Regions from separate parts of the Sporosarcina sp. QA0331 genome, predicted to be linked through region 1. Evidence: a T-box and tRNA genes for the amino acid it is inferred to sense, from the RefSeq annotation. Region 1 holds a T-box; the other regions hold tRNA genes.

Region 1 (3,186 bases):
CCGCAAGGGACTCTCGCTGAAAAGATACGTGCAGGCGGTGCTGGAATTCCCGCATTTTATACACCTGCAGGAGTTGGAACGACTGTAGCGGACGGCAAAGAGACAAGAGTGTTTAATGGCAAAGAATATGTCCTAGAGGAAGCGCTTGTTGCCGATTTTGCATTGATTCGCGCAGCGAAGGCGGATAAGATCGGAAATTTGATCTATAACAAGACTGCTCAGAATTTCAATCCGATGATGGCAGCGGCGGGCAAGATTACAATTGCGGAAGTGGAAGAGATTGTAGAAACGGGACAGCTCGATCCTGCAACGATCCACACACCGAGCATCTATGTGCAAGGTCTATTCCAAGCAAAACAGGAAAAACGGATAGAACGATTAACGACTCGATAAGGGAAGGGGATGTTCACGATGAATTTCAGAGAGAGAATTGCAAGACGCGCAGAAAAGGAAATAAACGATGGTGATTATGTAAACCTTGGAATAGGCATGCCAACTTTGGTTGCCAACTATATTTCTGATGATAAAACGGTTGTGCTTCAGTCGGAAAACGGACTTCTTGGAATCGGGCCATACCCAACGGAAGATGAGGTCGATCCGGACTTGATCAATGCGGGCAAGGAAACGGTGACGACAATCCCTGGATCTGCATTTTTCAACAGTGCAGAATCGTTCGCGATGATCCGTGGAGGGCATGTAGACGTGGCGATTCTCGGTGGAATGGAAGTGTCTGAAAAAGGAGATCTTGCGAACTGGATGATTCCTGGGAAAATGATCAAAGGGATGGGCGGTGCGATGGATCTCGTGCATGGCGCGAAGAAAATCATTGTCATTATGGACCATGTCGCAAAAGACGGCTCAGCAAAGATCAAAAAGGAATGCTCTTTGCCACTGACTGGAAAAGGTGTCGTCCATAAAATCATTACTGAACGCGCCTTGATCGACGTAACGCCTGACGGACTGGAGTTAAAAGAAGTGTTCGAAGGATTCACCGTCGAAGACGTCATCAATTCGACAGAAGCGGAATTGAAAGTCAATATTGGTTGAGCACGAAATGCCAAGTCCTCGATAATGGACTTGGTATTTTTTTATCTATCGAATAAGTGGAGTTATCTATTGAATCTGGCGACTTATCTATCGAATCGAATTAGTTATCTATTGAATACGTGAAGTTATCTATTGAATCAGGAAAGATATCACCAAAAAGGGACCATGGACTCATCCGTTTCCTAGTGACTTCCATTAAATTATAAGACATTTAGTTGTAATTTGTAACACTTTCGGGTACACTACAATAAACTGAATTCAAATAGCGTTGGCGTTGAAAAGGAATTAGTAATCGGACCGGTCGATTGAAGAGAGCAGGCGGTTGGTGCAAGCCTGTACGACTACGATGAACTCGCCTTTGAGCCTGCATCGGTGAACGAAAAGTAGCCAGTGCCGTTTTCCGCGTTAAGGAATCAAGTTGGGCGGCATTGCCGTCAATTTGGGTGGCACCGCGGGAGTACATATACCTCTCGTCCCTTATTGTTTTAAGGGACGGGAGTTTTTTTATTTCCGCAATAACGCGATTTGAATGTAATGGGAAGGAATGAACAGAGATGAGTTACAAGCATGTGGAAATCGAAAAGAAATGGCAGCAATATTGGAAGGACAATAAGACGTATAAAATGGTGAACGACGAATCGAAGCCGAAGTTTTATGCGCTTGATATGTTCCCATACCCATCCGGGGCAGGACTTCACGTCGGCCATCCGCTTGGCTATATCGCGACAGATATTTTAAGTTCATTCAAACGGAAGCAAGGCTATAATGTCCTTCACCCGATGGGATGGGACGCGTTCGGCTTGCCAGCTGAACAATATGCGATTGACACGGGCAATGACCCAGCAGAATTCACTGCGAAAAATATTGCGACGTTCAAGCGCCAAATGAATGATCTTGGTTTTTCTTATGACTGGGATCGTGAAGTAAATACGACAGATCCGAAATATTACAAATGGACGCAATGGATTTTCATCCAATTGTATAAAAAAGGCCTTGCGTACATCGATGAAGTGCCGGTCAACTGGTGCCCTGCACTTGGTACGGTCCTTGCGAACGAGGAAGTGATCGACGGTAAATCAGAACGTGGCGGTCATCCGGTTGAACGCCGTCCGATGCGCCAATGGGTATTGCGCATTACGGAATATGCAGATCGCTTGCTTGAGGATCTGGATGAGCTTGATTGGCCAGATAGTTTGAAAGATATGCAACGCAACTGGATTGGACGTTCTGAAGGTGCTCAATTGACGTTCGATATTGATGGAACTGAACTTTCATTCGAAGCATTTACGACACGTCCAGATACAATTTTCGGTGCAACATATGCTGTCCTTGCCCCTGAACATAAGCTTGTCGATAAAATTACGACTGCTGAACAAAGGGAAGCAGTTGATGCTTACTTGGATAAAGTGAAAACGAAAAGCGACTTGGAACGGACTGACCTTGCGAAAGAGAAAACCGGTGTATTCACAGGCGCTTATGCAATCAACCCTGCAAGCGGTGAAAAGATGCCGATCTGGATTGCAGATTATGTCCTTGCTTCATATGGAACTGGTGCCATCATGGCGGTTCCTGCACATGACGAAAGAGACTATGAGTTTGCGGTTGAATTCAAATTGCCGATTGTGGAAGTCGTTGCAGGTGGCGACATTTCGAAGGAAGCATATGTTGGCGATGGCGAGCATATCAACTCCGATTTCTTGAACGGTCTAGGAAAAGACGAAGCGATCGAAAAAGCGATTGCGTGGTTCGTCGAAAATGGAAAAGGCGAGAAGAAAATTACGTATCGTCTACGTGATTGGTTGTTCTCCAGACAACGTTATTGGGGTGAACCGATTCCAATCATCCATTGGGAAGATGGCTCGATGACTCCTGTCGACGAATCCGAATTGCCATTGATGCTACCAAAAACGGATAATATCAAACCGAGCGGAACAGGAGAATCTCCGCTTGCGAATATTGAAGAGTGGGTCAATATCGTTGATCCGGAAACTGGCATGAAAGGCCGTCGTGAAACGAATACGATGCCGCAATGGGCAGGCAGCTGCTGGTACTACTTACGCTATATCGATCCAGATAATGACGAAATGCTAATTGATCCGAAACTGGCAGAACGCTGGTTGCCTGTCGACATTTACGTCG
Region 2 (3,186 bases), 160 kb from region 1:
CTCAACGGATAAAAGCTACCCCGGGGATAACAGGCTTATCTCCCCCAAGAGTCCACATCGACGGGGAGGTTTGGCACCTCGATGTCGGCTCATCGCATCCTGGGGCTGTAGTCGGTCCCAAGGGTTGGGCTGTTCGCCCATTAAAGCGGTACGCGAGCTGGGTTCAGAACGTCGTGAGACAGTTCGGTCCCTATCCGTCGCGGGCGCAGGAAATTTGAGAGGAGCTGTCCTTAGTACGAGAGGACCGGGATGGACACACCGCTGGTGTACCAGTTGTCTTGCCAAAGGCATCGCTGGGTAGCTATGTGTGGACGGGATAAATGCTGAAAGCATCTAAGCATGAAGCCCCCCTCAAGATGAGATTTCCCATTACATTTGTAAGTAAGATCCCTCAAAGAAGATGAGGTGGATAGGTCCGGGGTGGAAGCGTGGCGACACGTGCAGCTGACGGATACTAATCGATCGAGGACTTAACCTTATCAGTTAAGAAGTACGGTTGAACTTGAGTTCAGCAACAATGTTGGTTTTATCCGGTTTTGAACGAACAAGCATCGTTCATACATAGTCTGGTGACGAAGGCGAAGAGGTCACACCCGTTCCCATACCGAACACGGAAGTTAAGCTCTTCAGCGCCGATGGTAGTAGGGGGCTTCCCCCTGTGAGAGTAGGACGTCGCCGGGCTAACCAATTCATTACATAAGCTAGTCGAAGACGAATAGGACTGTACAAGTGTACTTAACTGAACGTGCGAAGATGATGCAGTGATGAGAAGCTTATTGCGACTCTCCGTTTAAAGTGGGAGAAGCAAGCAGGTCGCGGAAGCGATTGAAGGAAAGAGGGAGCGTACTTCAGTACGTGACCGAGTGAGTGAATGAAGCTGACAAAGAGATGCGCAGCTTATCACACTTTAAACATGGAGGATTAGCTCAGCTGGGAGAGCACCTGCCTTACAAGCAGGGGGTCGGCGGTTCGAACCCGTCATCCTCCACCATATCGTTTTAATTTACGTATTATGTGCCTGTGTAGCTCAATTGGTAGAGCAACTGACTTGTAATCAGTAGGTTGAGGGTTCAAGTCCTTTCGCCGGCACCACATTTTGAGCCATTAGCTCAGTCGGTAGAGCATCTGACTTTTAATCAGAGGGTCGCAGGTTCGAATCCTGCATGGCTCACCATTTTTACTGTTTGACTTTTATATGATATGCGGGTGTGGTGGAACTGGCAGACACGCTAGACTTAGGATCTAGTGCCGTAAGGCGTGGGGGTTCGACTCCCTTCACCCGCACTCTCAATGCAGTACGATTTATTTCTAATTCTCGGAATCAGTTATTACGTTATATAGCGCCCGTAGCTCAATTGGATAGAGCGTCTGACTACGGATCAGAAGGTTATGGGTTCGACTCCTGTCGGGCGCGCCATTTACATTATTTCGAGAAGTAGCTCAGCTTGGTAGGGACCAAGGGGGCGCAGGTTCGAATAAATCCTGAATCCCAATCAATTCATGGGGCCTTAGCTCAGCTGGGAGAGCGCCTGCCTTGCACGCAGGAGGTCAGCGGTTCGATCCCGCTAGGCTCCACCAATAAACGCTTATATCAAGATTCTGGCGGCGTAGCTCAGCTGGCTAGAGCGTACGGTTCATACCCGTAAGGTCGGGGGTTCGATCCCCTCTGCCGCCATCTTATAGTGCTTTTAGCTCGGTTGGTAGAGCAGTCGGCCTATAACCGTCTAATCACAGGTTCAAATCTTGTGAAATTCATCAGTATCTATATTTTTCACGGAGGAATACCCAAGCCTGGCTGAAGGGATCGGTCTTGAAAACCGACAGGGGTGTTAAAGCCCGCGGGGGTTCGAATCCCTCTTCCTCCGCCATTATTTTAAAACAAACATACAATTTACGTAAGATTTATAGTTCCTACAACTAACATTATCGCGGGGTGGAGCAGTGGCAGCTCGTCGGGCTCATAACCCGAAGGTCGCAGGTTCAAATCCTGCCCCCGCAACCAAAATGGTCCCGTGGTGTAGCGGTTAACATGCCTGCCTGTCACGCAGGAGATCGCCGGTTCGATCCCGGTCGGGACCGCCATTTATTTCATTACATAGTATTTACGATTTGATGATTGCGGATTTCTAAGTAACTCTATAGAAATTATCAGCTTTCTATGTCAATGTGGCTCAGTAGCTCAGTCGGTAGAGCAAAGGACTGAAAATCCTTGTGTCGGCGGTTCGATTCCGTCCTGAGCCACCATTCCTTGCGGGTGTAGTTTAGTGGTAAAACCTCAGCCTTCCAAGCTGATGATGAGGGTTCGATTCCCTTCACCCGCTCCATGGGCCTATAGCTCAGCTGGTTAGAGCGCACGCCTGATAAGCGTGAGGTCGGTGGTTCGAGTCCACTTAGGCCCACCATATTCCGCAGTAGCTCAGTGGTAGAGCAATCGGCTGTTAACCGATCGGTCGTAGGTTCGAGTCCTACCTGCGGAGCCAATTTTATACGGGGAAGTACTCAAGAGGCTCAAGAGGCGCCCCTGCTAAGGGCGTAGGTCGCGAAAGCGGTGCGAGGGTTCGAATCCCTCCTTCTCCGCCATAAGTTCATCAGTTGGCCCCTTGGTCAAGCGGTTAAGACACCGCCCTTTCACGGCGGTAACACGGGTTCGAATCCCGTAGGGGTCATACAATAAAAAATATCCTATCAAGTTATTCATAAACTTGATAGGATATTTTTTTTTCCATCCAAGCCTGTCTAAAATAACAGGATTTTTGAACTAGCTATCCTGTACATGAATTCATATCAGCAAGTCGTTCCATAGTGCCGTTGGTGTTCAGGCAAGTCCTAACAAGATCAAATGAGGAAGTCGGATTTTGCTTTGTGCTTCCACCACTATTAAATAAAGGTATACGGAATGAAAAGTGTAAGGAATTTCTGACTGATAGGTTATAATTCTATTGATTAAATGAAGGGCATAGTTTTTCATGTGGCTACAAGACAATCACACACTATTATCAGTACTATACTATTTGCTAAACAGTCCTATTCAATTAGATTCCTATTGGTCACTCAGAATAGCTGAAGGGATTAGTAATAATAGATAATACGGGAGAGTGGTTGTCATTACAGTAACGAAACATCCGAATGATTCAAGATAAATGAAGTTGAGGCGAATTAGTGGCTATGGAGCAGCCTTAGCAGTTA
Region 3 (3,186 bases), 1.3 Mb from region 1:
CGCGCCGCTTTCGCGACCTACGCCCTTAGCAGGGGCGCCTCTTGAGCCACTTGAGTACTTCCCCGTATAAAATTGGCTCCGCAGGTAGGACTCGAACCTACGACCGATCGGTTAACAGCCGATTGCTCTACCACTGAGCTACTGCGGAATATGATGGGCCTAAGTGGACTCGAACCACCGACCTCACGCTTATCAGGCGTGCGCTCTAACCAGCTGAGCTATAGGCCCATGAAGCGGGTGAAGGGAATCGAACCCTCATCATCAGCTTGGAAGGCTGAGGTTTTACCACTAAACTACACCCGCAAGGAATGGTGGCTCAGGACGGAATCGAACCGCCGACACAAGGATTTTCAGTCCTTTGCTCTACCGACTGAGCTACTGAGCCACATTGACTTGGAAAACTGGTAATTTCTATAGAGTCACTTAGAAATATGCAATCATCAAATCATAAATACTATGTAAGGAAATAAATGGCGGTCCCGACCGGGATCGAACCGGCGATCTCCTGCGTGACAGGCAGGCATGTTAACCGCTACACCACGGGACCATTTGGTTGCGGGGGCAGGATTTGAACCTGCGACCTTCGGGTTATGAGCCCGACGAGCTACCACTGCTCCACCCCGCGATAATGTGAGTTGTAAGAATTTCAAATCCTACGCATATTGTTTTGTTTTGGGACTTAGCTGTAATTTCCTTTTAGGAAATTACACAAATCTCATTCTGCGTGATGAAATTTGCTCCACCCCGCGATAATGTGAGTTGTAGGATTTATTATTCCTACATAATTAGTTTTCCAAGGAGCCACTATTGCACTTTTGAAATAAATGGCGGAGGAAGAGGGATTCGAACCCCCGCGGGCTTTAACACCCCTGTCGGTTTTCAAGACCGATCCCTTCAGCCAGGCTTGGGTATTCCTCCGTGATAACTATTCAAATAGTGGTGGACCTTGCAGGACTCGAACCTGCGACCGGACGGTTATGAGCCGTCTGCTCTAACCAACTGAGCTAAAGGTCCTTTAGGATGGCGGCAGAGGGGATCGAACCCCCGACCTTACGGGTATGAACCGTACGCTCTAGCCAGCTGAGCTACGCCGCCAGGAAAAGTATTAGTATAATGGTGGAGCCTAGCGGGATCGAACCGCTGACCTCCTGCGTGCAAGGCAGGCGCTCTCCCAGCTGAGCTAAGGCCCCATTATAAGAAGTGGTCGGGAAGACAGGATTCGAACCTGCGACCCCTTGGTCCCAAACCAAGTGCTCTACCAAGCTGAGCTACTTCCCGTTTTTCAAGAATGAATGGCGCGCCCGGAAGAATTCGAATCCACAACCTTCTGATCCGTAGTCAGATGCTCTATCCAATTGAGCTACGGGCGCAATATATAATTAATTTATGGTGCCGAGAACCGGAATCGAACCGGTACGGTAGTCACCTACCGCAGGATTTTAAGTCCTGTGCGTCTGCCAGTTCCGCCACCCCGGCAAATCATATGGAGCGGAAGACGGGATTCGAACCCGCGACCCCGACCTTGGCAAGGTCGTATTCTACCACTGAACTACTTCCGCATTGAAGTGCGGGTGAAGGGAGTCGAACCCCCACGCCTTACGGCACTAGATCCTAAGTCTAGCGTGTCTGCCAGTTCCACCACACCCGCATATTCATATCAAGACAGAGAGTCAAGAAATGGTGAGCCATGCAGGATTCGAACCTGCGACCCTCTGATTAAAAGTCAGATGCTCTACCGACTGAGCTAATGGCTCAAAAAGTGGTGCCGGCGAAAGGACTTGAACCCTCAACCTACTGATTACAAGTCAGTTGCTCTACCAATTGAGCTACACCGGCAAAATCATAAGTTTGTAATGTATGGTGGAGGATGACGGGTTCGAACCGCCGACCCCCTGCTTGTAAGGCAGGTGCTCTCCCAGCTGAGCTAATCCTCCATATTTAAAGTGTGATAAGCTGCGCATCTCTTTGTCAGCTTCATTCACTCACTCGGTCACGTACTGAAGTACGCTCCCTCTTTCCTTCAATCGCTTTCGCGACCTGCTTGCTTCTCCCACTTTAAACCGAGAGTCGCAATAAGTTTCTCATTACTGCATCAGCTTCATTCGATCAGTTATGTATGCTTGTACAATTCTTCTCGTCGTCAACTTGCATATGTAATGAATTGAATTGGTTAGCCCGGCGACGTCCTACTCTCACAGGGGGAAGCCCCCTACTACCATCGGCGCTGAAGAGCTTAACTTCCGTGTTCGGTATGGGAACGGGTGTGACCTCTTCGCCGTCGTCACCAGACTAGATTGTCTTTCAATCGACAATATTGATTATACCAATTCTGATGATAATTACAAGTCTTTTTTTAAAAAACTTTTTCGAACGACACTTATTCGTTCAAAACCGGATAAAACCAACATTGTTGCTGAACTCAAGTTCAACCGTACTTTTTTAACTGATAAGGTTAAGTCCTCGATCGATTAGTATCCGTCAGCTGCACGTGTCGCCACGCTTCCACCCCGGACCTATCCACCTCATCTTCTTTGAGGGATCTTACTTACAAATGTAATGGGAAATCTCATCTTGAGGGGGGCTTCATGCTTAGATGCTTTCAGCATTTATCCCGTCCACACATAGCTACCCAGCGATGCCTTTGGCAAGACAACTGGTACACCAGCGGTGTGTCCATCCCGGTCCTCTCGTACTAAGGACAGCTCCTCTCAAATTTCCTGCGCCCGCGACGGATAGGGACCGAACTGTCTCACGACGTTCTGAACCCAGCTCGCGTACCGCTTTAATGGGCGAACAGCCCAACCCTTGGGACCGACTACAGCCCCAGGATGCGATGAGCCGACATCGAGGTGCCAAACCTCCCCGTCGATGTGGACTCTTGGGGGAGATAAGCCTGTTATCCCCGGGGTAGCTTTTATCCGTTGAGCGATGGCCCTTCCATGCGGAACCACCGGATCACTAAGCCCGTCTTTCGACCCTGCTCGACTTGTAGGTCTCGCAGTCAAGCTCCCTTATGCCTTTGCACTCTACGAATGATGTCCAACCATTCTGAGGGAACCTTTGGGCGCCTCCGTTACACTTTAGGAGGCGACCGCCCCAGTCAAACTGCCCACCTGACACTGTCTCCTGCCCGGATCACGGGCAAGGGTTAGAAGTCCAATACAGCCAGGGTAGTATCCCACCATT

The links. The T-box of region 1 lies ahead of leuS (leucine--tRNA ligase). A T-box ahead of a tRNA ligase gene usually reads a tRNA of that ligase, here a tRNA-Leu.
Region 2: it encodes a tRNA-Leu, which carries the amino acid that the T-box ahead of leuS (leucine--tRNA ligase) is inferred to sense. The anticodon was not compared.
Region 3: it encodes a tRNA-Leu, which carries the amino acid that the T-box ahead of leuS (leucine--tRNA ligase) is inferred to sense. The anticodon was not compared.

The regions. Positions count from the first base shown of each region.
Region 1 is NZ_CM147850.1:1,282,598-1,285,783, forward strand. Features, by position in the region: gene AC0L13_RS06190 (CoA transferase subunit A) at 1-393, shown strand, start outside; gene AC0L13_RS06195 (3-oxoacid CoA-transferase subunit B) at 403-1,047, shown strand; T-box leader at 1,313-1,528, shown strand; gene leuS (leucine--tRNA ligase) at 1,602-3,186, shown strand, end outside.
Region 2 is NZ_CM147850.1:1,445,377-1,448,562, forward strand. Features, by position in the region: rRNA gene AC0L13_RS06910 (23S ribosomal RNA) at 1-478, shown strand, start outside; rRNA gene rrf (5S ribosomal RNA) at 566-681, shown strand; tRNA gene AC0L13_RS06920 (tRNA-Val) at 916-991, shown strand; tRNA gene AC0L13_RS06925 (tRNA-Thr) at 1,017-1,092, shown strand; tRNA gene AC0L13_RS06930 (tRNA-Lys) at 1,099-1,174, shown strand; tRNA gene AC0L13_RS06935 (tRNA-Leu) at 1,203-1,284, shown strand; tRNA gene AC0L13_RS06940 (tRNA-Arg) at 1,341-1,417, shown strand; tRNA gene AC0L13_RS06945 (tRNA-Ala) at 1,503-1,578, shown strand; tRNA gene AC0L13_RS06950 (tRNA-Met) at 1,602-1,675, shown strand; tRNA gene AC0L13_RS06955 (tRNA-Ile) at 1,687-1,752, shown strand; tRNA gene AC0L13_RS06960 (tRNA-Ser) at 1,776-1,868, shown strand; tRNA gene AC0L13_RS06965 (tRNA-Met) at 1,928-2,002, shown strand; tRNA gene AC0L13_RS06970 (tRNA-Asp) at 2,007-2,082, shown strand; tRNA gene AC0L13_RS06975 (tRNA-Phe) at 2,169-2,244, shown strand; tRNA gene AC0L13_RS06980 (tRNA-Gly) at 2,251-2,324, shown strand; tRNA gene AC0L13_RS06985 (tRNA-Ile) at 2,326-2,402, shown strand; tRNA gene AC0L13_RS06990 (tRNA-Asn) at 2,406-2,480, shown strand; tRNA gene AC0L13_RS06995 (tRNA-Ser) at 2,490-2,580, shown strand; tRNA gene AC0L13_RS07000 (tRNA-Glu) at 2,595-2,666, shown strand; gene AC0L13_RS07005 (hypothetical protein) at 3,141-3,186, shown strand, end outside.
Region 3 is NZ_CM147850.1:2,580,568-2,583,753, forward strand. Features, by position in the region: tRNA gene AC0L13_RS12980 (tRNA-Ser) at 1-64, opposite strand, end outside; tRNA gene AC0L13_RS12985 (tRNA-Asn) at 74-148, opposite strand; tRNA gene AC0L13_RS12990 (tRNA-Ile) at 155-228, opposite strand; tRNA gene AC0L13_RS12995 (tRNA-Gly) at 233-303, opposite strand; tRNA gene AC0L13_RS13000 (tRNA-Phe) at 310-385, opposite strand; tRNA gene AC0L13_RS13005 (tRNA-Asp) at 472-547, opposite strand; tRNA gene AC0L13_RS13010 (tRNA-Met) at 551-625, opposite strand; tRNA gene AC0L13_RS13015 (tRNA-Ser) at 826-918, opposite strand; tRNA gene AC0L13_RS13020 (tRNA-Ile) at 938-1,014, opposite strand; tRNA gene AC0L13_RS13025 (tRNA-Met) at 1,022-1,095, opposite strand; tRNA gene AC0L13_RS13030 (tRNA-Ala) at 1,115-1,190, opposite strand; tRNA gene AC0L13_RS13035 (tRNA-Pro) at 1,202-1,278, opposite strand; tRNA gene AC0L13_RS13040 (tRNA-Arg) at 1,294-1,370, opposite strand; tRNA gene AC0L13_RS13045 (tRNA-Leu) at 1,388-1,476, opposite strand; tRNA gene AC0L13_RS13050 (tRNA-Gly) at 1,485-1,559, opposite strand; tRNA gene AC0L13_RS13055 (tRNA-Leu) at 1,567-1,648, opposite strand; tRNA gene AC0L13_RS13060 (tRNA-Lys) at 1,679-1,754, opposite strand; tRNA gene AC0L13_RS13065 (tRNA-Thr) at 1,761-1,836, opposite strand; tRNA gene AC0L13_RS13070 (tRNA-Val) at 1,859-1,934, opposite strand; rRNA gene rrf (5S ribosomal RNA) at 2,174-2,289, opposite strand; rRNA gene AC0L13_RS13080 (23S ribosomal RNA) at 2,449-3,186, opposite strand, start outside.